4 regions of the Bacillus luti genome follow, and region 1 is predicted to be linked to each of the others. Evidence: riboswitches for the same ligand, from Rfam matches in the RefSeq annotation. Region 1 holds a riboswitch; each other region holds the start of a gene.
What was found. A riboswitch is a leader RNA that binds a small molecule or an ion and turns the genes downstream of it on or off. The one in region 1 is predicted to bind thiamine pyrophosphate.

Region 1 (5,303 bases):
CCTTTTTTCGCCCCACGTAAAAAGGCTTGCAGCGCTTCTTTATCTTTTTTCAACGTTTTATCACCTGTTACAAACACAAGCTCATGATAATTCGGTACGCCGTAATCAGCTGGATTAAAGTACGCTGGTTCATGACCTTCATGACGCATAACAGGTACTTCATGGTTAATGTATGCTCCTGTTACAGCATCTACTTTTTTCGTAATTAACGCTGGCACTAAATCAAATCCAACATCAACTACTTTCACTGTATCTGGATTACCACCATCTTCTTTTATCATCGTTTTTAAATACGCTTCACTTAAAGGCGTTCCAGAGTAACCTACTGTTTTACCTTCTAAATCTTTCGGTGATTGAATACCTGCTGATTTCAGCGATACGACATGATTTAATGGGGAACGTACGACAGCCCCAATTGACTTCACTGGAATTTGTTCATTTGCTCTTGCCATAACAACATCTGGCTGATAATACAGGCCAACTGTCACTTTCCCTGCTGCCGCTAACGTTAATGGATCAGTCGGATTAGAAGGGAATTTAATATTTACCTTTACTCCTTCTTCTTTAAAGTATCCTTTTTCAATTGCTGCATAAATAAAGCTATGCACCGCATTTGGATACCAATCAAGCATGACCGTTATTTCTTTTTCTTTTTTACTTTTATCGGATGCTGAATTACTCGAACATCCTGCAATCATTGCAACTAATAATGTGAACACAAAGATGCGTTTTAATAATTTCATGAATGCTTCCTCCAACTAATGAATTTCTTTTCTAATATGGAAATAAGTATGACGAAGAAAATAGCTAATAATGATAACAATACAATGGGTGCGAATACACCAGCCCCGTCTAACTGCGTCATCATTCTCTTACTGAAATATCCAAGCCCAGCTTGTGCACCAAGCCACTCTCCAATTGCTGCCCCAATGACACTAAGCGGAACTGCAATTTTTAAAGCTGAGAAAAAATAAGGAAGAGCAGACGGCAACTTTAACTTAAGAAAAACATCTTTTTTCGTTGCTCCATATGTAACTAAGAGCTCCTCCCATTCTTTTTTCGTACTACGCAGTCCATCGTACGTATTGACCGCAATCGGGAAAAACGTAATTAAAACTGTAACAACGACTTTACTCCAGATTGTGTATCCAAACCATAAAACGAAGAGCGGAGCAAGCGCAGTAATCGGAATCGTTTGTGAGGCAACTAATAATGGATAAAATGCTCTTTCCATCCATGTACTCGCATTCATTAACATTGCGAGTCCCACACCTAGTACGATAGAAATAACAACACCTATTAAAACGACGTATAACGTTGCCGGTAAATGAACCGTAAATAATATGTCTTTTAGTTTCCATATCTTTATTACAATTGCAGACGGTGACGGTAAAATGTACATCTCATCTACAATTCTTGCTCCTATTTCCCACATAACGAGTAAAATACTTGAAAGAGTAATGGCAGGAACTAATTCTTTCAATCGGCTTATCATACAAGTACCTGCCTTTGTAACATACTAAGAAGCTCCTCTTTCAGCGCTAACACGTCCGGTTTATATAAATCCTTTCGTGTTCGATTATGATCAAGTGGCACAATCCGCTCAGTCAATGTCATTATCGGCTGCTCCTCCACTACTAAAATTCGATTCGAAAGGAATAGCGCTTCTTCAACATCATGAGTGATGAATAAAATTGTTTTTTCCCACTCTTTCCATTGTTCAAACAACCATTCTTGCAATGATGCCTTCGTTAAGGCATCTAATGCACTAAACGGTTCATCTAGTAATAATATTTCCCCGCCTGTTAATAAAGTTCGGATAAAAGATACGCGCTGCCTCATACCGCCAGATAAATCTTTCGGGTATTTTTCCTCATATCCTTGTAAACCGAATTTATGTAACAGTTCCTTTGCCTTCACTTGCGCTTCTTTCTTTGGTACACCTTGGCACTCTAGTGGCAGGGCAGCATTTTCAATAATTGTTCTCCACGGCAAAAGCATATCTTTTTGAGGCATATATCCTACAGGGTGACTCTTTGTTTCTGTCAGCTCTATTTGTCCAGCACTTGCTTCTTCTAAGCCTGTAATAAGGCGAAATAAAGTGCTTTTCCCGCAACCACTTGGTCCGATAATACTTACAAATTCTTTCTCTTGTATAGAAGCATTTAATTCATTGATGATCGGTTTCTCATCATAATGAAAAGAAACATTATGAAACTGTAGTATGTTCTTGCTCCTCAAATCCCCACATCTCCTTACGATAGGACATATCCCAGAATAAATATTCAAATCGACTGGAATATAAGAAAATCTCCTCTAATCGGTCTAGTTCTTTCTCTGACTTCCCAGCTGCCATTTCATTTAATAAATCTATTAACCAAATACAAAGATTACCGTATTCTTCAGAACTATATCCTTGAATCCACTCACCAAAGAACTCATGATCTCTCGCTCCAGGAATATCATTTAAACGCTTTCCAATCTCCCAGTAACTCCACATACACGGAAGAAGTGCTGCTATTAATTCTGCCAGTGTTCCATTTTGAGATACTGACATCATATAGTTTGTATAAGCTAAATTTTTAGCTGATGGTTTTGCAGATTCCATTTCTTCTACAGAAATACCCAGTCTTTTTGCATATTGTTTATGAATCGTCATTTCTCCATTTAATATTCCATCAATTTGTTCAGCAAACTTTCCCATTATTTGTGGATTCGTTGCTTTTACAACACCAATCGCATATAGCTTTGCATAATCTAGCAGATACAAATAATCTTGTATAATATAATATTGGAATTTATCTTTTTCTAACGTACCATTCCCCATACCTACTACAAACGGATGATTATGACTTTTCTCCCAAACAGGTTGCACAGTTTCTAATAATCTATCGCAAAATTTCATTACTATTTCCCCTTTCAATATGTGTATTTAAATAAAAAACCACTTCTCTATATAAGAAGTGGTTACAGCAAATAAAATTATACATTTATTCGATGTTCCACTTCCCTTCGCTAGTATTACCTAGATCAGGTCTGTAAGGGTTAAGGATTATTCCTCTCTCAGCACATCAAGCACCCCTAGTGGTTCAATATGAAATTTTTAAATCAAAAAGCCCCGTTTCTATACGCAAAGAAACGGGGACTCATAGTTATTGTCCGAATTGCTTCCCTACGCTAGCATAATCTAGATCAGGTAATGAAAAGGATCAAAGGCTTACGGCCCACTCTCAGCTGGCAACACCAGCTCTCCTAGCAAACTATAAAATTATCACTGTCAGTATAACATCGTCATAAGACATCATCAACTGTTTTAATTTTCTTAATTGTCAACAAAATAACAAAGCTATACAACACTTATATTTTATTTTCAAAATCAATATCCTAATTAATTGGATAAAAAGAAATAATTATTCTCAAAAAATTTATTTTTATATTGATTTCATATTACATTTATGTGAATAAACCCACTATATTATATCTTTATACTATAATAAAATTACAACTATACAACTAGAGGAGGTCTCTATTATATGAATATGAAAGCTACTGCTCTAACAGCAACTACTGTCGCAATTGCTTCTTTACTACCTTCTATGGGAGAAACAAATGTACAAAAAGCAAATGCTGAACAATTATCTAATGTTAAAACTGGATATGTCAAAGTGGATCAAGCAACTTTACATAAAGAAGACAATATAAATAGCGTATCTATTGATAAAATCCGCTTTAATACGAAAGTGAACATACTTGAAAAAACGAATGATTGGTATAAAGTATCTGTTAATAATAAAGTAGGTTACGTGCAAAAAGATACTATTCTACTAAAAAACAAACTTCAATCTAATAATCAATACATCGTCAATGCTAATGCATTAAACGTTCGCTCTGAACCTAATCTAGAATCTTCAATTTTAGATGTATTACCGAATGGAAAGTTCGTTACCATTCAAGAAGAACAAGGTGAATGGTATAAGATTTTACATAATGGTCAAACAGGTTATGTACAAAAAGCATTCATATCTAATGGCTCACAACCTTTAGTAAAAGGAATTACAGTTCAAAATAATACGAAGTACACAGTTGCAACACCAAAACTCAATGTACGTAGTAATGCTAGTACAAGTAGTTCTCTACTTGGTTCATTACAAAATGGTACACAAGTGCAAGTAGTAGAAACTGTAGGAACTTGGTATAAAATTCGTTTTGGTACAGGGTACGGATATGTGGCAAAACACTATGTAGTACAAAACCAACCGCAATCACAAGCTAAAACCGCTCAACCTTCATCCATTCCAGCAGCTTTCAAATTCCCTGCTCAAGGAAGAGTTAGCTCAACCTTTGATATGCGCTGGGAACAAATGCATTATGGTATAGATATTGCAGCTCAAGGGAACGTATCCATTCAAGCTGCCGCTGCAGGTAAAGTTGTGAAGTCTTATTATTCGGCTAGTTATGGTAATGTCGTGTTCATCGCCCATCAAATTAATGGGAAATTATATACAACAGTTTATGCTCATATGAAAGATCGCACTGTACAAGCCGGTGATCAAGTACAAACTGGACAACTATTAGGTCATATGGGAAATACAGGGCATTCATACGGACAACATCTCCACTTTGAGTTACACAATGGAGAATGGAATTTTGAAAAAACAAATGCAGTCAATCCACTGCCATATTTAGTTAGGTAAATTGTATGCCACGCAATATACCTCTCTTAATTGAATACTTGGCCTTTTTAGGCTTAATCTGTTGTTTAATCATTTATAATACAAACACTGTATTTTTATCTATTATCATTGCTTTTGTTACTTTAGAAATTATGATGGAATCATTCCAAGTGCAACTAAAACAAAAAATTGCACACATTTATAACGCTCTTTTTCTATTAAGTGCCCTTATAACAAATGTAATTAGTAACGGTTTGTATTTATCTACCGTATTTCCTGTATTTTTTATGGCTATTTTATTATTCATAGCTAGATACGTGAATGTCCCTAATAATAAAAAACATGAACAAGAAGCTTAGAAAGAGGAGACACTGTGTACCAATCTTTCAAAGATACTCCAATGAAATATATATTGAATTTATATGAAAAAATGAATACTTTTTTCGGTATACAAGGAAGTTATACTGCACAACTTCTCCTTTATGGAATGTTATTTCTCATCTTAATTACTTTCTCCTTGTTTTACTAACAAAAAAAGGATCTCACATAAACTTGAGATCCTTTTTAATTTATATTAATTTTTCATATAAACAGTACTGTTTATCCACAAGCATATTTTTCATAAATAAA
Region 2 (5,303 bases), 320 kb from region 1:
GGTGAAAACAATGGACAGAAAGAAAGCGGTGAAAGTATTACGTAAACAAAAGAAAAGGGAAAACATACAACGATTCACTCAGAAACAGAATATCGGACGAGCTTGTCTCACAGCTAAAGAATTTCGTTTACTTCAGCGCATGTCGCATAGTTCAAAAGCACTGCGAAATGTTGGCTTGTACACGATTAAACAAAGTTATTTGAACCATAATAAAATGGCTACTGTAAAAGAAGTGGACACTGCTATGCAAGCCGATATGAACTACTCGAGCATGCAATCAAACTCTGTTCAAGCCATTCGTAGAGCCTTATTTACAGAAGTGACGGGCTTTTTTAAAGCATGGGAACAGTGGAAGAAAAAACCTGAAACATTCACAGGTCGTCCGAAGTTTCCGAATTATTCTCGTTCCACTGACAAACGAATTATTGAAATCTATCAAGTTCCAAAAGTGGATGATAACGGGTATTGGATGATTCCGATGAGTGTTGCATTCAGGAAAAAATTTGGATCCATTAAAATACGTATGCCTAAAAATTTAATAAATAAAAAATCTCCTACATTGAAATTGTACCGAAGCAAAAAGGTCGGTTCTTTGAGGTGCATTATACATATGAAATGCACGTTTCTCAAATGAAGAAAACATCCACGACTACTAGTAACGCTTTGAGTTGCGATTTAGGTGTAGACAGATTGTTAAGTTGCGTGACAAATACAGGTGATGCATTTTTAATTGATGGAAAAAAACTAAAATCTATTAATCAGTACTTCAACAAAATGATAAGTAATCTCCAACGGAAAAATATGAAAAATGGAATCTCGAAACGAGTTGTAACAAATCAAATGGCTACACTTTGGCATAAACGGGAAAGACAAATAAATGGTTACATTTCACAAACTGTAGGCTTGTTGTTCAAAAAAGTGAAAGCATTTAGCATAGATACGGTTGTCATAGGCTATAACGCTGGTTGGAAACAAAAATCTGATATGGAAAAAAAGAATAATCAAAAATTTGTTCAAATCCCCTTTCATAAACTGATCGCAGCAATTGAGAATAAATGTGTAAAAGAAGGCATCCGATTTTTGAAACAAGAAGAAAGTTATACTTCAAAAGCTAGTTTTCTTGATAAAGATAGGGTGCCAGTTTGGTCTAAGGATGATAGGACGCATTATCACTTTAGTGGCAAACGAATCACTCGTGGTCTGTACCAAAGTAAAGCAGGGGCATGTATCCACGCTGATATTAATGGTGCGTTGAACACATTGCAAAAATCAAAAGTTGTAGAATTGGATGAAAATCTCAAAGTGAAAACGCCGATTCTATTAGAGGTGCAAAAACGTAAGGCTGTTGCTTCGCGCATAGTTTAGTGGGTGTGTCAACCATCCATGTGTACTCGACTTGTCGGGGCTTGTAGCACACGCCGGATTCATCTGAGTGGTGGCTTCTTCCAAAAGGAAGAATTGCTCTTTCTCGAAAGGGCGGTGCAAGTGGGGAAACTATTGTTCGTTTCCAGTACCAACCAAAAACTTACTTGGGGTGTTACCATAAGGTGGCATGAATGCTAGAGCGTCAAACTGTCTAGCGATAGACGAAAAGACCTAGCGTTCTAACTCAATACCCTACTGAAACGTTTTAACTCAGTGGGGGGAGTTGACCACACTTCAGTACGCGAGCAATATCTCGTGCAACGGAAGGTTTTTCAGCGATTACAACGCTTTTTACCATATTTAAAACATCCTTTCAAAATTCCATACGTTAAATATAGCATACATCTTCTTGAGATTCAGTTACGCGCGAAGTTTGAATGCTTTTTGATGAATGGAAATGAAAATGGTGTTGAAGATGTTTCTATTAAAATAGCAAAAAAATTTGTTTCTTGTTATTCAGACCGTATTGTCATTTTAAGGACGGAAAGGTAAAGAACTTGTTATTTTATTAGAATAAGAGTAGACTTTGAAGTAGATGAATAATAAACACATGGGAGTTTGTGGATGCAAACTGAGAGTATGACTATCAATCCGTCATTGACCATTTGAACCTGTTGGATAATGCCAGCGTAGGGAGAGTGTAAAAGCACATATTCAGACACTTTGCGTACGCAAAGTGTCTTTTTGTGTATCTCCCACCATTATAGTTAGGAGATGAAAAAAATGAATGTACAAGAAATTAGTAAAGTAGTGGATTTAGTAAGAGATTCTAATCCGCTCGTTCATAATATTACAAATGTTGTTGTAACAAATTTTACAGCTAACGGTTTGTTAGCGTTAGGGGCATCGCCTGTAATGGCGTATGCAAAAGAAGAAGTAGCAGAAATGGCTAGCATTGCGGGAGCTTTAGTATTAAACATGGGGACACTTCGTCCTGAGGAAGTAGAAGCGATGTTACTTGCTGGTAAAGCAGCAAATATGAACAATGTACCTGTGTTGTTTGATCCAGTTGGTGCAGGAGCAACGTCGTATCGAACAGAAGTTGCGAGACATATTCCAGCTGAAATAGATTTAGCTGTTATCCGCGGAAATGCAGCAGAAATAGCGAACGTTATTAATGAGAGATGGGAAATTAAAGGGGTAGATGCTGGTGCTGGACAAGGGAATGTTGTAAGTATTGCAAAACAGGCAGCAGACGAATTGAATACAGTTGCGGTAATTACTGGACAAGAAGATGTTGTTACAGATGGAGAGCGAACTGTTTTTATTCGAAATGGTCATCCTATTTTAACGAAAGTTACGGGAACAGGTTGTTTACTAACTTCTGTAATAGGAGCTTTTACAGCGGTAGAAAAAGATTACGTAAAGGCAGCCGCGGCGGCATTAACATTTTATGGAGTCGCAGCGGAACTAGCAGCGGCTAAAACAGTAGAAAAAGGTCCTGGTAGTTTCCAAATTGAATTTTTAAATCAATTAGCGAATACAACTTCAGATGATATTGAGAAGTATGGAAAGATTGAGGAGTTAGAGTAAGAGGGAGTGAAAGAAATGGCACGCATTGAAATAGATAAAATGTCTAAGCTATTGCAAGTGTATTTTATTATGGGAAGTAATAATTGCATGAAGGATCCGCTAGCTGTATTGAAAGAAGCGTTAGATGGCGGAGTGACACTTTTCCAATTTCGTGAAAAGGGAGAAGGAGCTTTAACGGGAGAGAAACGTTTACAGTTTGCCAAAGAGGTGCAAGCACTTTGCAAGGAGTATGGTGTACCGTTTATTGTAAATGACGATGTTGAATTAGCCATTGAACTAGATGCAGATGGTGTTCACGTTGGACAGGATGATGAGGGAATTACATCTGTTCGTGAAAGAATGGGTGATAAAATTATCGGTGTATCTACACATACAATTGAAGAAGCGCGCTGGGCAATTGAAAATGGGGCTGACTATTTAGGCGTTGGACCTATTTTCCCAACGAGTACAAAAAAAGACACGAAAGCTGTTCAAGGAACGAAAGGATTAGCTCATTTTAGAGAACAAGGAATTACAATACCAATCGTTGGGATTGGTGGCATTACAATTGAAAATACCGCTTCTGTTATAGAATCCGGTGCGGACGGTGTTTCCGTTATTTCCGCGATTAGTTTAGCTGAATCTGCTTATGAAAGTACGAAGAAGCTAGTAGAGGAAGTAAATAAGAGTTTGTAGAAAAAAGGAACTTTACACAAATAAGTAAAGAATATAATGGAAGAATGACGTTTAAAAATATTTAAACAAACGTTTGATTAAAAAAGCACAAACCCTTTAAAATTGTAGGTTTGTGCTTTTTCTTTAAAACATAATTGATATTAAGAGCATTCCAATTCCGATAGAAGTAAAGGTTGCAATTAGGCCAGGAATCATAAAGCTATGATTTAGTACATATTTCCCGATGCCTGTTGTACCAGTGCGGTCAAAGTTAATGGCAGCAACGATTGTCCCGTAGTTTGGAATGAAGAAGTATCCGTTTACTGCAGGGAACATCGCAATTAGTAATGCTGGTGGAATACCAAGAGATAGTCCAAGTGGCATTAAAGCACGAACTGTTGCTGCTTGGCTGTACAGTAAAATAGATAGAATGAATAATGCGATAGCAAATAGCCACGGTGCACTTGTTACTAAATGCTGAATAGATCCTTGAATCATATTTAAGTTTCCGTTAAAGAAAGTATCTCCCATCCAAGCGATACCGAAAATAGCAACAACTGCTGTTGCGCCCGCTTTGAAGACATTACCAGAAACAATGCTTTCTACATTTGGTTTACAGAAAATAATAATAAGAGCTGCGATCGTTAACATAACCATTTCAATTGTGTTTGGCATGGAAAGACGGGCTAACTTCCCATCAACTATCCATCCTGGACGAAGTGCTTCAAATGAACCAAGAAGTACGACAAGGAAAGTTCCTAATAGGAAAAGGATAACTGATAATTTAGCGCCTTTTACACCGACAAATTCTTTTTTCTCTTCAATCTTAGGAATCATTCCTTCTTTTAATCGTTTTAAGTATTCAGGGTCTTCATTTAATTCTTTCCCCATTTTGCTAGCAACAAATGCAGCAACCATACAAGCGATGAAAGTGGAAGGGATACTTACTTTTAAAATATCTAATAAAGTGATTTTATAGTCAGCTAGCATTGCTAAAAGAGCAACTGTGGCAGCTGAAATGGGACTAGCTGTAATTGCTTGTTGAGAAGCGATTACGGCAATTGACATTGGGCGTTCAGGTCTAATTCCTGATTCACGAGAGACTTCTGCGATAACAGGAAGTACGGAATAGGCAACGTGACCAGTGCCAGCACATAGTGTGAATAAATAAGTAACAATTGGAGCAAAAAAAGTAATACGCTTTGGATTTTTTCGTAATGCTTTCTCAGCTAGATGAACAAGATAGTCCATTCCTCCAGCAGCTTGCAAAGCACCCGCAGCAGTAATTACTGCTAAAATCATAAGCATTACATCGATAGGAGGAGCGGTTGGTTGTAAGTGGAAGACAAAAACAAGTATTGCCATACCAACTCCACCCATTACTCCTAAACCAACTCCGCCTAAGCGTGCACCAATAAAAATACAGAGTAATAAGGTAAGAAATTGTAGCCAAAACATGATAAACTACCTCCGAAATTCATAAGTTAAGATATATTCGAATAGTTTAATTTGAATGAAAATTAAATAAATAATCAAAAGAAACCTCGATTTTTCTACATTTTTTATTATATAACACAAAAAAAGTAACATTCATGTATTTTTTGAAATTATTTCGAAAAAATAATACATTGGAACTTTACATTTATATCTCTAAATAAGTGGACATTTTAATCCGTATGTTGTAATCTTTG
Region 3 (5,303 bases), 1.4 Mb from region 1:
TACATCTACATTATTGCATTTGTGGTCGTTCTCATTTTTCTAGCTTCGTTCTATTACTCAAAACAAATTGCAAAACCGTTATTAAAAATAAATGATACAACGAAGAAAATAGCGCATTTAGATTTTACAGAAAAAATACCGATTACTTCAAAAGATGAAATTGGGGATTTATCGAAAAATATTAATGTGCTATCGAATAAACTCCATTCGCATATTGGACAGCTAGAACAAGATATTGAAAAAGAAAGAAAGTTAGAAAATACGCGGAAAGAATTTATTTCTGGTGTTTCGCATGAATTAAAAACACCGCTGAGTATTATGAAAAGCTGTATTTCCATTTTAAAAGATGGGGTAGCTGAACATAAAAAAGAATACTATTTTCAAGCGATGGAACGAGAAGTAGACAAAATGGATACGTTAATATTGGATATGCTTGAGTTAGCTAAATTTGAGTCAGGCACGTATAAAATGAAAAAGGATTTATTTTATATTGATACAGTAATTGAAGACATATGTGAACATCTTTCTGTGGAAATAGAGAAAAAAGAACTTCGTGTTCATAAAAATATAGGTCCATTTGAAGTGATGGCAAATCAAGGCCGGATTGAACAAGTCATTGTGAACTTCATTACGAATGCGATACGTTATACACCAAATAAGGAAGATATTATTGTTTCTACAATAGATGAAAAAGGTCGTATAAAAGTATGTATTGAAAATAAAGGTACTCACATTGAAGAAGAGCAGTTAGATAAAATTTGGGATCGTTTTTATCGCGTGGATGCAGCTCGCCAGCGTTCACAGGGGGGAACAGGGCTTGGTCTTGCGATTTCAAAAAATATTTTAGAACTGCACGATGCTGAATATGGGGCAGAAAATACAGAAGATGGTGTGTTATTTTACTTCTATTTACAGAAAAAAGCGTAGATGATGCATGCTACGCTTTTTTTAATTTATTTTCATATTATCTTTACCTAATCTTTATTTTTAAGCGATATAATCTGGTTAGAATATGAGGTTATGTAAGGAGTCGATGAACCGTGCATAGCAATTGGCTAAGTATAATGGTATTTATTTTCTTTTGTGCATTTATTGTATTTTTAATTGATATTACGATATGAAAAAAAAGCGCTTATTAAGCGCTTTTTTTGTTTGCATTTATTTGAGAAGCACCGATGCTTTTGAATAAGCGTGGTGAAGTTCTAAATAAAAGGAATAGTAATACTGTGCATAAGGCGAAAGAACCAAGCATTGTACTACCGTTTACAATTAATGAATATAGCACAGCAGATTGACCTTTCGGTGCATATTGTCCCCAGAAAATAATACCGGCGATAAAGTGACAGAAGTAGCGTGCAAAGCTACCGACAAATGTTGCAAGGATCATGTAAACAAGTGCTTTCTTTTTTTTGTTTTGCTTTGATGCAGGTTTATCTTTACGGCTACCTAAGTTGGATTGGTCTTCATTAGATGAAAGAAGAGCATTTTGAATTGGACGATAGAATAAACCAGCAAATCCAATAAAAGCAAAGGCAATGAAGTACTCAATGAATGCTTGAATAGGTGTTAAGATGTAAGCATCTCCTACGACAATTTGTAATAGTCCCCAAATTAATCCTCCTAAGAAAGCCATTTTGAAGCCCCAGCGGTATGCGATAATAAAAATAGGAATCATTGCAAATGAAATGGAACCACCTGTTGGAAGTTTAAGTGATAATGGTAAAATATCGATAATCATGGCGAAGGCTGCAAGAATAGCAGATTCGATCATCGCTTGTAAATTGGTGTTACGCATGTTGTCTCCCCCTAAATCCAAGTTGTACAAAAAAGAACATTATCATAGGAGGATACGAAATACGTAAATAAAAAAGAGGTATGTATTTCGGACGTTTGCACAATCCCTGCGTTAGCATTAACTAACAGGTTCGAAGGGTCGGAACGAAGGTGTTCCCTCTCAGCAGCATGGCTCCCCCTGTGATAACGAGATTCTTTATTTGCTATTGTTTATTGTAAGCGAAATGGATGAGAATGGCAAACGAATCTGTTATGACAATTATTGAAATAGAATTGTATTGAAATGTTAATAAATATGAAGCAAAAAGATATAGTACAAGAGAAATAGAGTGTGCTATAATTCTTTTGAAAATAATTATCATTCTCTTCTGAGGGGGAAGGTTATGAGCTTAGTAGATATTAAAATTGGCGAGAAAGTGTTAGTAAAAAGTATTCAGTCGTTAGATCAGTTACTAAAGAGAAGACTGGCTGCTTTCGGTCTTTCTGAAGGAAGCGAACTTCGCATGAAACAGAAAGCGATGTTCAAAGGTCCTTGTACATTGGAGTGTCGTGGACAGTTAATTAGTATTCGTCATTGTGACGCGAAAATGATAAAGGTGGAATTAGCGTGAATAAGGTAGCTTTGCTAGGGAATCCGAATACAGGGAAAACATCATTATTTAATGCACTTACTGGTTCTTATGAATATGTAGGAAACTGGAGCGGTGTAACAGTAGAAAAGAAGGTTGGTAAATTAAAAGATAAGCAAGGAACATTAATTGATTTACCAGGCGTCTATGATTTAAATCCAGTTTCACGTGATGAAGGTGTTGTAACAAACTTTCTACTAACAGAAGAATTTAATCATATGTTAAATATCGTGGATTCTTCGCAGTTTGAACGAAATATGCATTTAACGTTGCAATTACTTGAATTTGGTAAGCCCGTTTCAATTGGTCTAAATATGGTTGATGTGGCGAAGCAAAGAGGAATTGTCATTGATGTAAAGCGGTTATCAGAATTACTAGGAGTAACAGTCATTCCTGTTGTTGCAAGAAGTGGAAAAGGCTGTGAAGAATTACTTACGACTCTTAAAGAAAATGACAAAAAAGATAAAAACTCATTCATTATTTCATATGGTTTACAAATGGATGAAGGGATTAGAGAAGTAATTACTCTTTTAGAGACAGCGAATTATGAGCATCCAAGATGGCTAGCCCTTCAATTTTTAAGCAATAACGAAGTAGTAGAAAAAGAAATGAAAGCACTACCAATTTATAAGGAACTTGTAGCCGTTCGATCTCGCTTAGAAGAAAAACTTGATTGTACGTTAGAGGAGCATATTTACAAGACTCGTGAAGCGTATATTGAAAAGTTAAAAACAAATGTTATGAAGCATGAGAAAGAAGGAAAAATTCCTTTTTCGGAAAAAATTGATAGGTTAATTACGCATAAAATTTTAGGACTTCCAATCTTTTTAGCAGTTATGTTTTTTATTTTTCAGGTTACGTTTACGTGGATTGGGACACCGTTATCTGATATGTTAGATGGATTTTTTGGTGGGCAGCTTACGGATTGGGTAACGGCTGGACTTACAAGTGTTGGTGCTTCTGATTTTATTCAAGCACTCGTTACAGAAGGTATTATTGCTGGTGTTGGTGCTGTATTAGTATTCGTGCCACAAATCTTTGCACTATTCTTTTTCATTTCATTATTAGAAGACTCAGGATATATGGCGCGAATTGCAGTTGTTATGGATAGGATTATGGAGTTCTTTGGCTTAAACGGTAAAGCTTTTATTCCGATGATTATCGGTTTTGGATGTAACGTTCCAGGAATTATGGCGGCGAGAACGATTGAACAAGAGAAAGAGCGTTTACTTACAGTTTTAGTAACACCATTTATGTCTTGTTCAGCACGTTTACCTGTATATGCATTATTTGCGGGAGTATTCTTCCCTAATAGTCAGGCGACTGTTGTATTTTCTTTATATGTTGCAGGTATTGTTCTGGCATTACTCGTTACAAAAATTATGTCTCTTACGATTTTGAAAGCGGAAAAATCTATTTTCGTAATTGAATTACCACCTTACCGTGTACCACAAGCAAAAACATTATGGCTGAGCACATGGGAGAAAGGGAAAGGATTTGTTCGTAAAGCTGGTACATTCATCTTCGGTGGATCGGTTGTCATTTGGTTATTAAATTATGCAGGTCCATCAGGATTTGGTGTTGATATGGGAGACAGTTATTTAGCAATGATTGGTGGATTTATTGCACCACTGTTTGCCCCACTTGGTTTTGGAACATGGCAAGCTGCAGCATCCCTTTTAACAGGATTTTTAGCGAAGGAAGTTGTTGTTTCAACAATGGCAATCATTTATGCGGTTAAAGAAGATGTGCTTGGAAATGTAATGGGAGCACATTATACAGCATTATCAGCTTATGCATTTATGTTCTTTATTTTATTATATGTTCCGTGTTTAGCGACGGTGGCTGTTATTAAACGTGAAACAGGATCAGCGAAGTGGACGATTTTCTCAGTCGTTTATCCACTCGTAGTTGCTTATGTATTAACGCTCATTATATACCAAGTTGGATCCTTACTCGGATTCTAGAAGGAGATGTATTGTGGTGATGGTCAATATTATAATTGGAGCTATCATTTTTGGTTATGCAGCATATACGTTAGTTAATTTTGTAAAGAGAAGTAAAAAAGGAAAATGCGCAGCATGTTCTTTAAATAAGTCATGTCAGTCGCAAACGTGTAGCCCGGATATGGAGCAAGTTGCTCATAAATAGAAAAAAGCTTTGCGAATTTCGCAAAGCTTTTTTTGTGTTATTTTTTAATTTTTACAAGTTGAGAAGCTTCTACTCCCTTGTAACCAGGGAATTCTTTACTTGGGTCTTTATCGAATTTTAATACACCTACAGATTTTTCATCACCTTTTACATTGCTGTAAGTTGCGTCATCAACAATTGCGTACATATCTGTATATGCGCGGCCACTTCCGATAATTGTGTTGCCTTCATATTTTAATTTCGCACCATCAAGTGTAGTATTTTCAACTTTCTCTTTTGCGAATAATACACCTTGTTCAGTCGTTACAGCCGGTAATTTATCAAGTGGTTTCGTGTTGTCTTTTTCATCCACTTTGCTAAGTAACTCTTTCTTCACCAGTTCTTCGCCAGTTTTCTTATCCATTACAAGAACTTTTTTGCCATCTAATGTTGTCATTTTCATTTTATAGAAGTCTTTTTCTTTCACTTCTTTTTTATTTTTATCTGTAATTTGCTGAACTTGTTCTTCTGATCCGTATAGTACAAAACCGTTCGCTTTATCTCCTAATAAAGAACAACCTGATAATGCTCCAAGTGAAATTGCTGCTGCTAATCCGATTCCTACTAATTTTTTCATGATGATTTCTCCTTTTATATGTTTTATAGTAAATACAATTTTTGTATTATTGCTTACATGTGAAGAAGCTTGTTTGTTGCTTCTGGTATTAGTGTATAAGAAATATGGAGACG
Region 4 (5,303 bases), 1.0 Mb from region 1:
AACAATCGTCATATTATTCCTCTTATACTACTGGGTACACCTCTTCTTCGCCTTATAAACGACAGAAGCCCGCTTTGCTACCGTCTTAGCAAAGCGGGCTTCTTCTATATTTAAGTTAGGTACTACAGTGTGATCAATCAAGTAAAGAGGTGTAACGTGTTATTGGTATAAATGACTACCAGTTTCTTTAAATTCTTTCGCCTTCTCTTTCATCCCTTTTTCAATTGCTTCTGTCGTTTCTAAATCATTTTCTTTCGCATATTCACGAATATCATGTGAAATTCTCATACTACAGAACTTCGGTCCACACATCGAACAGAAATGAGCTGTTTTCGCTCCTTCTGCCGGCAACGTTTCATCGTGATATTCCATCGCGCGTTCAGGATCTAAAGATAAATTAAATTGATCGCGCCAACGGAATTCAAAGCGTGCTTTCGAAAGTGCATCATCACGCTGATGAGCCGTTTTGTGCCCTTTCGCAAGATCAGCCGCATGTGCTGCAATTTTGTACGTAATAACCCCCGTTCGAACATCATCTTTATTTGGCAATCCTAAATGTTCTTTCGGTGTTACATAACAAAGCATTGCAGTTCCGAACCAACCAATCATTGCAGCTCCAATTGCCGATGTAATATGGTCATAACCTGGTGCAATATCTGTCGTTAACGGTCCAAGTGTATAGAATGGCGCGCCCTGACAAATATCAAGTTCTTTTTCCATATTCTCTTTAATTAAATGCATTGGTACATGTCCAGGTCCTTCAATCATCACTTGCACATCATGTTTCCAAGCAATTTTCGTTAATTCACCAAGTGTTTCAAGCTCAGAGAATTGTGCTTCGTCATTTGCATCTGCAATCGATCCTGGACGTAATCCATCTCCAAGAGAGAACGAAACATCGTACTGCTTCATAATTTCACAAATCTCTTCAAAATGAGTATATAGGAAGTTTTCTTTATGGTGGAATAAACACCACTGCGCCATAATCGAACCACCACGCGAAACGATACCTGTCGTACGCTTTGCAGTAATTGGAATGTAACGAAGTAATACACCAGCATGAATCGTAAAGTAATCCACGCCTTGCTCCGCTTGCTCAATTAACGTATCACGATACACTTCCCACGTTAAATCTTCTGCAATTCCATTTACCTTTTCAAGCGCTTGATAAATCGGTACAGTTCCAACTGGTACAGGCGCATTACGAATAATCCACTCACGCGTCGTATGAATGTTTTTACCTGTAGATAAATCCATAATCGTATCTGCACCCCAGCGCGTTGCCCACGTCATCTTCTCTACTTCTTCTGCAATAGAAGAAGATACAGCAGAGTTTCCGATATTTGCATTTACCTTCACGTGGAAATTACGCCCGATAATCATCGGTTCTGCTTCCGGATGATTAATATTCGCGGGTAAAATAGCACGGCCTTCTGCAATTTCCTTACGAACAAACTCAGGGTCTACTCCCTCACGAATCGCAACGTATTCCATCTCAGACGTAATAATGCCATTACGCGCATAATGCATTTGCGTAACATTTGCACCTTGCTTCGCTCTAAGCGGCTGGCGATCCATTTGCGGAAAAACAGGTGTATGTTTCGAAGCCACTTTCACACCGTCATCCTCTGGTTTTACTTCGCGCCCTTCGTATGCTTCTACGTCTCCGCGCTCTACTATCCAAGAGTGACGCGGCGCCTGCAATCCCTTTTCCAGCTCCACTTTATACGCCGGATCCGTATAAGGACCGCTCGTATCATACACACGGACTGGAGGATTCGGGACGCCGTTCGTTTCGCTTTGTTCAATCTCACGCATCGGCACTTTCATGCCTGCGCGTGGTCCATCCACATATACTTTCTTACTCCCTGGTAAACTCGACTTCAATTCAATTTGCTCAGCTGAAACAGATTGTTTCATAACCTTTGTTGCCTCCCCTGTTCGTGACAAGGACGAGATATGGCCAGCGCATGCCAAAATAAAAAGAGCCAGGTCCATAAAAAAATAAGGACCTGGCTCATAAAAGACATCATTATGTAAAGCCGTTAACTTCCCTACGCTGGTACGAGCCAGATCAGGTCCAAAGGGTTAAGAAGATCACGCGCTTCTCTCTCAGCCTACGCATACGTTAGGCACCCCTAGTTTATCACTGATTTAATTTTCAATACTTTCCCATCATACACGATAATCTGAAAAATGCAAAGTTTATTTCTTTTATTGTTTATGGAATCATCCACGTTAAATAATATGCCTGCACATACGTCATAATACCAACAATAATGACGAAGAACAAACTATGCTTCACTGTAAATCGGAATAAATCTGATTCTTTTCCAGCAAGTCCAACTGCCGCACAAGCAATTGCAATCGATTGCGGAGAAATCATTTTCCCTGTTACACCACCCGTTGTATTTGCTGCAACGAGAAGCACTTCAGATACACCGACTTGCTGTGCTGTAATTGCTTGTAAGTTTGAGAACAGTGCGTTCGCTGACGTATCAGATCCCGTTAAGAATACGCCAATCCACCCTAGGAATGGTGAGAAGAACGGGAATAATCCGCCAGTTCCAGCTAGCGCTAACGCTAATGTAGAAGATAGGCCAGAATAGTTTGCGATAAATGCAAATCCTAATACGAATCCGATTGATAGAATTGGCATTTTCAGTTCATTTAACGTTTCTTTAAATGTCACTACTGCATCTTTTGCACTCATTTTCAAAATAAACATGGAAATGATGCAAGCAATTAAAATCGCTGTTCCAGTTGCTGATAATACATCAAGCTTCAAAATCGCCTCATAAGGCGTCGGTTTATTTACAATTGGCTCTGCTTTCATTACTAAATTGTGCAAGCCTGGAATTTCAAACTTAAATACAAGACTTTCTAAAGTGCCACCTGGAGCGAATAACGCCTTAAAGAAACTTTGACTCCAAATAATTACCATAACTGTTAATACGATAAATGGAGACCATGCCTTTACGACTTTTCCTAACGTTAATTTCGGCATCGATGCCGCTGTCGTTGTTGCAGCTACTTCACTATTCGCTTGCCCTGATTGATAGATTTCTTTCGGTTGCCATACTTTTAAGAACAGCGCCAAACTTACTAAACTTACAAGCGCCGATGTAATATCCGGAAGTTCTGGTCCTAAGAATGTCGCTGTAATAAACTGCGTAATTGCAAATGAACTACCCGCTACAAACAGCGCAGGCCACGTTTGCTTTACCCCTTTAAATCCATCCATTAAAAATACGATAAAGAACGGAACAAATAATGATAAGAACGGTAACTGATGTCCAGCCATTTGTCCGATCTTATGTGGATCAATACCCGTTACTTGTCCGGCAACTGTAATTGGGATTCCCATTGCGCCAAACGCTACTGGTGCAGTATTTGCGATTAAACAAAGACCAGCTGCATATAGAGGATTTAAACCAAGACCTGCAAGAAGCGCCGCCGTGATCGCTACCGGTGCCCCAAATCCTGCTGCTCCTTCTAAAAATGCTCCAAATGAAAATCCAATTAAAATAACGAGTAAACGGTGATCATTTGTAATAGATAATACAGATGCACGAATCACATCGAATTGACCTGTTTTCACAGAAATTTTATATAAAAATACCGACATAATGATGATCCAAGCGATTGGCCATAATCCGTATAAGAAACCATATCCGGTTGCTGCCATCGCCATCGTGAACGGCATCTTATAAGCGAACAGCGCTACTAAAATTGTAAGTACAACCGTAATAAATCCTGCCACATACCCCTTCATGCGGAAAACTGCTAAAGCTAAGAAAAAAAAGATAATCGGAATAAGTGCGACTGCCGCCGAAATCCAAATGTTTCCGAACGGATCATAAACTTGTGTCCATGTGTTCATTGTTCTCTCCCCCTAAAGAATCCCCTTTTAAATAGAATAACCTCATCAATAGACTATCAGGTCATCATACCTTTTAGCCTAAAAATAAAAAACGTTTAGGAAAACGTTTTCAATTACTTCCATTTATACTTTAGCACATTATTTTCTAGCAAAAAAGATTTTTTTGAAAATTTTATCTTTTTTCCAGGAAATCTTACAAAATCGTCATGTTCCTGTAATGTTCATCGATAGAAAGCTTGCCAAAACTATTGCATAATAATAGTATAACAACAGACATTATTCATGAGGTGATATATATGAACGGAAACAAAATATTAGCTGCTTTATCATACTTTAGTGTACTATTTGCCCCTATCTTATTCCCTATTATCGTTTGGATTGTAGGCGATGCTGAAACAAAACCACATGCAAAACGTGCTCTATGGACACACATTATTCCAAGTATCGCTACATTCATCGGCGTAGCTATTTTAGGAATTATGGGTATCGGATCGGATCAACCAGACGTAACACTTGGAATCGGAGCAATGATTGTCTTATGTATTTGCGGCATCATTAGCTTATACTACTTCATTTGGAATATCGTGAAAGGTATTAAAGTGCTGAAAGCATAATTTCCTTTTTAAACAAACGTTTGATTAAAAAAAGACACTTGCAATTTGCAAGTGTCTTTTTTATCTTCTGCGTTTCTTCTTTTTTCTCATCATTTTCTTTCGGCGCGTATTCACTTTATCCGCTATAATGTGGAGCGTACTCGCTACGACAATTCCCATTACGAACGTTACAAGTTCAACCTCATGTTCCTTCGCAATTTCTATTAAATTCCCGTCAAGTACGATTACATTTAATAGGAATAAAAACGGAGAAAACACAATTAACATGTATGCGATACGAATTATATCACCAAGTATAATCGTGTGCGTAAAAAAGGAGCGATGCGGCATTATTCTCTTATACGGGTACCAAAATATACGCAAGAATCCCCATTTATTGTACGCATTACTGTACGTATCTAAATCCGGTGTTAAAAATGAAGTGCCCACTAAAAAGCCAATTGCAAAAGTTAATAAAAAATCAAAATCTGTTAATCCATACGAGAAAAGCATAAACAAAACAACCGGCAAGGATATTAAGTTTATTTTCGTATGCGTTCTTCCTGATGGCATAATGCACTTCCTCGCTTACGTTCGCCCTGTCACCATATGACAGTTCTCACCTATTGATCTAATTTCTGATCGATAAATGATGTGTCTATATCCGAACCAAACCATTCTGCCAACTTCATTCGTGCCTTATCTTTCACATCTTCATTGACGTATAACGACGCTTGTAATAGTGCGGCCATTAACGCCCCTAAATCATCCGTATAACCAATTCCAGCAATGAAATCTGGGATGGCATCAATCGGTGCAATAAAATA

Region 2: another riboswitch for thiamine pyrophosphate. It lies ahead of thiM (hydroxyethylthiazole kinase); the one in region 1 lies ahead of tenA (thiaminase II).
Region 3: another riboswitch for thiamine pyrophosphate. It lies ahead of thiT (energy-coupled thiamine transporter ThiT); the one in region 1 lies ahead of tenA (thiaminase II).
Region 4: another riboswitch for thiamine pyrophosphate. It lies ahead of thiC (phosphomethylpyrimidine synthase ThiC); the one in region 1 lies ahead of tenA (thiaminase II).

Annotation. Positions count from the first base shown of each region.
Region 1 is NZ_CP040336.1:4,376,320-4,381,622, forward strand. Features, by position in the region: gene EUC40_RS22185 (ABC transporter substrate-binding protein) at 1-743, opposite strand, end outside; gene EUC40_RS22190 (ABC transporter permease) at 740-1,495, opposite strand; gene EUC40_RS22195 (ABC transporter ATP-binding protein) at 1,492-2,241, opposite strand; gene tenA (thiaminase II) at 2,210-2,905, opposite strand; TPP riboswitch at 2,991-3,093, opposite strand; TPP riboswitch at 3,153-3,264, opposite strand; gene EUC40_RS22205 (SH3 domain-containing protein) at 3,534-4,694, shown strand; gene EUC40_RS22210 (hypothetical protein) at 4,700-5,032, shown strand; gene EUC40_RS22215 (DUF3965 domain-containing protein) at 5,274-5,303, opposite strand, start outside.
Region 2 is NZ_CP040336.1:4,694,652-4,699,954, reverse strand. Features, by position in the region: partial or broken gene EUC40_RS23765 (RNA-guided endonuclease TnpB family protein) at 11-1,365, shown strand; TPP riboswitch at 1,966-2,078, shown strand; gene thiM (hydroxyethylthiazole kinase) at 2,149-2,958, shown strand; gene thiE (thiamine phosphate synthase) at 2,974-3,633, shown strand; gene EUC40_RS23750 (anaerobic C4-dicarboxylate transporter family protein) at 3,757-5,070, opposite strand.
Region 3 is NZ_CP040336.1:565,331-570,633, forward strand. Features, by position in the region: gene EUC40_RS02915 (sensor histidine kinase) at 1-927, shown strand, start outside; gene thiT (energy-coupled thiamine transporter ThiT) at 1,136-1,795, opposite strand; TPP riboswitch at 1,881-1,983, opposite strand; gene EUC40_RS02925 (FeoA family protein) at 2,178-2,405, shown strand; gene feoB (ferrous iron transport protein B) at 2,402-4,390, shown strand; gene EUC40_RS02935 (FeoB-associated Cys-rich membrane protein) at 4,407-4,574, shown strand; gene EUC40_RS02940 (lipoprotein BA_5634 family protein) at 4,612-5,190, opposite strand.
Region 4 is NZ_CP040336.1:196,129-201,431, reverse strand. Features, by position in the region: gene EUC40_RS00965 (arsenic transporter) at 1-58, shown strand, start outside; gene thiC (phosphomethylpyrimidine synthase ThiC) at 160-1,920, opposite strand; TPP riboswitch at 2,035-2,150, opposite strand; gene lldP (L-lactate permease) at 2,222-3,883, opposite strand; gene EUC40_RS00950 (magnetosome magnetite crystal formation protein family) at 4,180-4,497, shown strand; gene EUC40_RS00945 (metal-binding protein) at 4,558-5,049, opposite strand; gene EUC40_RS00940 (YkvA family protein) at 5,100-5,303, opposite strand, start outside.